One region of the Butyrivibrio sp. FC2001 genome, then DNA from elsewhere that is predicted to be linked to it. Evidence: predicted binding sites of a transcription regulator. Region 1 holds the regulator's gene; the other holds the start of a gene.
The links. Region 1 encodes NrdR, which represses ribonucleotide reductase genes. Its sites were predicted from a motif close to CACAANATNTTGTG; they were not measured.
Positions count from the first base shown of each region.

Region 2: the regulator NrdR is predicted to act here: its motif matches at 1,322-1,335, upstream of G601_RS0102485 (ribonucleoside triphosphate reductase).

Region 1 is NZ_KE384134.1:140,353-143,548, reverse strand. It holds gene G601_RS0119675 (cell division protein FtsQ/DivIB) at 1-231, shown strand, start outside; gene ftsZ (cell division protein FtsZ) at 310-1,572, shown strand; gene nrdR (transcriptional regulator NrdR) at 1,767-2,279, shown strand; gene G601_RS0119660 (ABC transporter substrate-binding protein) at 2,358-3,196, shown strand, end outside.
Region 2 is NZ_AUJH01000004.1:134,267-137,462, forward strand. It holds gene G601_RS0102485 (ribonucleoside triphosphate reductase) at 1-1,229, opposite strand, end outside; gene G601_RS0102490 (FIST signal transduction protein) at 1,438-2,718, shown strand; gene G601_RS0102495 (phosphatase PAP2 family protein) at 2,752-3,196, shown strand, end outside.

The DNA of each region.
Region 1 (3,196 bases):
TTACTTAATAAATATGACCTGAATGCAGATAAAATCTTCTTTGACAGCGATTATCACCTTTATGTTTATTTCGAAAATGTAGAAGTTAGTCTCGGAACTAATGACAACATAGATGAAAAAGTGATACAATTACAATACATTTTGCCGGAACTCCAGGGAAAGAGCGGCATCCTTGAAATGTCAGAATATGATGAGAATACTCAGAATATAACTTTTGAAGAAAAAAATTAATTTTCAAGGTTGTAAATTGTATAAAATAATTATAAAATGGCTTGTAGGAGTTTTAGGTTATGAAGGAGGAGCACTATCTTGCTTGAACTTAAGTCAAATGAGGCTGAATCCGGTGCCAAGATTATCGTTGTTGGGGTTGGTGGCGCAGGAAATAACGCTGTAAATAGAATGGTAGAAGAAAATATTTCCGGTGTTGAATTCATCGGAATTAATACGGATAAGCAGGCTTTGCAGCTTTGCAAGGCACCCAAGCTTTTGCAGATTGGCGAGAAGCTGACCAAGGGTCTTGGAGCAGGCGCTAAGCCTGAGATCGGTCAGAAGGCCGCAGAGGAGAGCAAGGAAGAGATTACCGAAGCACTCAAGGGCGCTGACATGGTCTTTGTTACCTGCGGAATGGGTGGCGGTACCGGTACAGGTGCAGCTCCTGTTGTTGCGAGCATAGCTAAGGATATGGGTATTCTTACGGTAGGCGTTGTTACAAAGCCTTTCGCTTTCGAAGCTCGTGTTCGTATGCAGAATGCACTCTCAGGTATCAACACAATTAAGAACAATGTAGATACTCTTATCGTTATTCCTAACGATAAGCTTTTACAGATTGTTGACAGACGTACAACAATGCCCGATGCACTTAAGAAGGCTGATGAAGTTCTTCAGCAGGCAGTGCAGGGTATCACAGACCTTATCAATGTACCGGCAGTAATCAACCTCGACTTTGCTGACGTACAGACAGTAATGAAGGATAAGGGAATCGCTCATATCGGTATTGGATCCGGTAAGGGTGATGACAAAGCTGCAGACGCAGTTAAGATGGCAGTTGAGTCTCCTCTTCTTGAGACAAAGATCGATGGAGCTTCCAATGTTATCATCAATGTTTCCGGTGATATCACACTTATGGACGCTTCAACCGCATCTGATTATATTAGAAATCTTGCAGGCGATGATGTTAATATCATCTTCGGTGCTATGTATGACGAGTCAATGTCTGATACATGTAACATCACAGTTATTGCTACAGGTATCGATGACAAGGCAAACGTCATGCCGGCAAGACCTGCTGCAAAGCCCGTAGCAGCACCTCAGCAGCCTACAGCTGCTCCTGTTACACCCGGTGCAGCACCTCAGCAGGCACAGGTTCAGCCGCAGGTACAGCCTCAGGTTCAGCAGATCGCTCCTGAGCCGACTATCGATACACTTCGTCCGGTTCAGTCAGCACAGACACAGAGACCTGTTGGCGTACAGCAGCCTACAAGACCTGCATCAGGACTTAACCGTACTCCTGAAGTAAGAAGCTCTGTAGAAGCTAAGAGCCTTAAGATTCCGGATTTCTTACAGAAGAAATAAAAATTAACGATTTTACGAGCAGTTGCTTAGCAACTGCTCTTTTTGTTTGCGCGTTTTTGTGAATTTTATGCGCGATTTTGCAATTTTTATATAGAAAATTGCGATTATAGATGTTACAATAACTTGTGTGGGTTTAGAATTTATACCCTAAATATTGATTTTAGATGTGCAAGATGCACAGAAAGGTTAATGCTATGAAGTGTCCTTTTTGCGGTAAAGACAACACTCGTGTAATTGACTCAAGACCTGCGGATGAAAACACATCCATCAGACGCAGACGTGTTTGCGATTCCTGCGGTAAGAGATTCACAACCTATGAGAAGGTTGAGACTATTCCGCTTATTGTTATCAAGAAGGATAACAATCGTGAACCCTATAATCGTGCGAAGATTGAAGCAGGTGTGCTCAGAGCATGCCATAAGAGACCTGTAAGCGCAGAACAGATTACCGCTATCGTTGACGCTGTGGAGACAGAGGTTTTCAATCTTGAGCAGAAGGAGATTCCCAGCAGAATTATCGGTGAGCTTTGCATGGAGAAGATGAAGAATCTTGATCCGGTAGCTTATGTTAGATTCGCTTCTGTTTATCGCGAGTTCAAGGATGTTAATACCTTCATGGATGAGCTTAAGATCGTCCTTGAGAAGGAAGAAGAGGGAGTCATTACTGACGCCACAGATAAAAACACACCTTTGCTGAAAAAAGAGTAATGCTTTGTTGACATATCAGACTTCTTTCCGTATAGTTTTATAGGACAAAAAACTAAATAAAGAAAGAAGGATTGTAACATGATAAAGAAAAGTATTGGAAGGAGAAGCCTTTCATCTCTTTTAGTTGTGTTAACGACACTGACTCTTACATTGAGTGGATGCTCAAGTAAAAAGGCAGAGGAGTCTACCCCGGATGTAACTAATGCGACCGAGACAGCTAGTTCTACTACGGACAGTAAAACGGAGAGCGCTGATAACACCGCAGGAGCAGATGATCTTTCTAAGATTACCGTAGGTATCCCTCAGGATATTGACAGTATGGATCCGCACATTGCAAAATCGGCGGGAACCAGAGAGGTACTGTTTAATGTATACGAGGGACTTGTAAAGCCTGATCAGGATGGTAATCTTCAGCCTGCTATAGCCAGTGAGTATACAATTTCTGAAGATGGAATGACTTATACCTTCACACTCAGAGATGGAGTAAAGTTCCATGATGGAAGCACGGTTACGGCAGAGGATGTTAAATATTCTATAGAGCGTAATGCCGGTACCGATGGAACAGATCCGTTGATATCGGCTTTTTCTAATATTGATAAAGTCGAGATCCAGGATGACTCCACAATTGTAATGACACTTAAGGAAGCAAACACAGAGTTCTTGGCATACATGACAGTAGCTATTATCCCTGCTTCCAACGAGGATCCCGAGGGTAACCCCATCGGAACAGGCCCTTATAAGTTTGTATCACGTTCACCTCAGGAAAACATAATACTTACAAAGTTTGATGAGTATTGGGGCGAGCCCGCATACATCGCAGACGTAACACTTAAGATTGAAGCTAACCCTGATTCAGTTGTTATGGATCTTGAGGGTGGATCAATTGATATGTATGCCCGCGTAACATCAGCTCAGAT
Region 2 (3,196 bases), on a different contig from region 1:
ACGCCGATAGAACCTGTTGACTCACCTGAACCGAAGAATCCACCGGATTTTTTGCGGAGTTCTCTAAGATCAAGACGAAGTCTGCAGCACATGGAGCGAACATCGCTGGGTTCCATGTCAGAATTGATATAGTTTGAGAAGTAAGGAGTGCCGTACTTTGCGGTCATCTCAAAGAGAAGCTTGTTGTTCTCTGTCTCGCTCCAATCAAAATCACTAGTTATTGAATATGTGGGTATAGGATACTGGAAACCTCTGCCGTTAGCATCACCTTCGATCATAATCTCGATGAAGGCCTTGTTTACCATATCCATCTCATGCTGACAATCACCGTATGTGAAATCAACCTCTTTGCCGCCTACGATGGCATTGAGATTCTTAAGGTCATTGGGAACTGTCCAATCAAGAGTAATATTAGAGAAGGGAGCCTGAGTTCCCCATCTGCTGGGCGTGTTAACGCCGTATACAAAGGACTGTATGCACTGCTTCACTTCATCCTGTGACAGATTGTCTATCTTAACAAAAGGAGCAAGATAGGTATCAAAGGAAGAAAAGGCCTGTGCGCCTGCCCACTCATTCTGCATGATGCCAAGGAAATTGACCATCTGATTGCAAAGAGTAGAGAGGTGATTAGCCGGAGCAGATGTTATTTTACCCGGAATACCGCCGAGACCTTCCTGGATCAGCTGCTTAAGACTCCATCCTGCACAATAGCCTGAAAGCATGGCAAGATCGTGGATATGCAGAGCTGCGCTTCTGTGAGCCTTGGCGATCTCATCGTCATAAACCTCTGAAAGCCAGTAATTGGCAGTTATAGCGCCGGAATTGGAGAGAATAAGACCACCGATAGAATATGTAACGGTAGAGTTCTCCTTTACACGCCAGTCGTTTATTTTCAGGTAATCATTGACAAGATCCTTATAGTTAAGAAGTGCAGAATTAACGTTACGAACCTTCTCTCGCTGTTTTCTATACAAGATATAGGTTTTTGCAACATCAGAGTAGCCAGACTCTGAAAGCACCTTCTCCACGCTATCCTGAATCTGCTCGACTGTTATTTTGTCGTCAGAGATCTTACTCTCAAAGTCAGATGCAACACGCAGAGCAACTAAATCTATCACACTTGTGTGATAGGGCTTCTCTAATGCCACAAAAGCTTTGATTATAGCTGAAGAAATTTTGGAAATGTCGAACTTGGCGATACTGCCATCACGTTTTACAACTTCATACATAAGAATACCCCCATAAAACTTATACACCCATATCTATAAGTTATCACAGAACATATTGGTGGTCAATATATAGATAGGGGTATCATATAAAATACTAGATATAGTATTTTGCTCCTATATATCGGGAATTGAAAATTGCCTATTTAATAGATACTTGTTTTGATATATTATTAAAATGTTGTAAAAATATGCTAATGAGGGAATATTATTGAAACAGTTTAATTTTGAATTAACAGCAGTAACAGATGTGCAAAAGGCTCTGACAGATATTTATGCTTATACTCAGAGACAGCCATACAGCGCAATTCTTTTCCATCTGTATACTATGAAGTTTAATGATGAGGATATCAAAGCCGTTCAGAGCGAGATCCTGGAGATGTATCCCAAGGCAGCAATAGCAGGAACCAGCTCAAATGGTGATATTTGCGATGGTCATCTGGCAGAAGACGGCCTTGTAATGGCAGTTTCCGTTTTTGATACTTCCGATGTAAAGGCGTATCTGTTTGAGTGCAAGCCGGGGGAAGAGAGCGAGATTGGAGCCCGGATAAGGCGCACAATTGATACTACGGATAAGGTCTGTGCTGCGGAGATATTGCTTACTTTAAAATCCATTAATTCTACTGCTATATTGGATGAAGTTGAAAAGCTCGAGAAAAAAATCAAAATCTTTGGAGCCGGAAGTGCAGGCTGTGAAATAGAAAATACAGAAACAAAAGTTATTGATAGAGATAAAATATGTAGCTCCGGAGTAGTACTTATTACTTATGCGGGAGACGATCTGCATGTAGATGTACATCACGCTACCGGCTGGAAGCCTCTTGGTAAAGACCTTGAGGTTACAAAAATTGTAGGAAAGAAGCTGTATGAGCTTGATGGTGTTCCTGCAGGCAAAATTTACAGTAAATATCTTGATATTCAGGCAGATGAGAATTTCTTTGCAAACATGCTTGAATTCCCGCTGTTGTCAAAGCAGCACGGTTATGATGTTTTGAGACTGCCGTTTTCCTGTGATACAAAGGATGATTCCATCAATCTTGCGGCAAATATCAGACAGGGTACAACCGTGAACCTCTCATACGGTGATCCTGATGTGATAAAGTCAGACGTGGAGGATCTGGTCTGGAATGTCAGAAGCTTCGCGCCTCAGGCGGTGTTTCTTTATTCCTGCGGAGTCAGAAGACTGTATTGGAAATATCTTATAAATAAAGAAACTGGGCCTTTTAGCTTTATCGCGCCGGTGAGCGGTTTCTACTCAAGCGGTGAGATCATGAATATGGGCGACTATATAATAGAGCATCATGTGACTCTTATTGCCATTGGTATGAGAGAGGGCGGACAGGCGCTTTCTCAGCCCACCGGAATAGGAGATAAGGCGATAGAGGTTCCCGAGGAGCAGAAGATTCATGGACAGATATCCATGGTCAGAAGACTTGCGAACTTCATAAACGTTACGGCTGCTGAACTAAGAGAAGCCAACAGCGATCGTTAATGCTGTTAATTTAGATAGGAGAAGTACAAAGTTATGAATAATAAGAAAAGTTTTGTTGTTTCAGGCATTTTTGCCATACTTACAGTGTTGTTGATCATCCTGGTCAAAACCTATGATGTTGCACAGATAGGACCCATGGATACATCCATTGGTTTTTCGCATATAAACGGCGGCGTTCACGACTTTTTTGGAGTAAATATCATCTGGTATACAATAACTGAGGTGTTCGGAATACTTGCATTACTTGTTTGTGCAATATTTGCACTGGTAGGTCTTATCCAGCTTGTGCAGAGAAAAAGTGTTTTTAAGGTTGATGCTACAATAATCAAATTGGGCTGCTTATATGCAGTAGTGCTTGGGCTCTATGCTTTGTTCGAGAAGGTAATAATAAATTACAGACCGATGATAATGTATGATTCTTTAGAGCCTGAGGCTTCCTTCCCATCATCACACACAATGCTTATCTGTGTTGTTATGG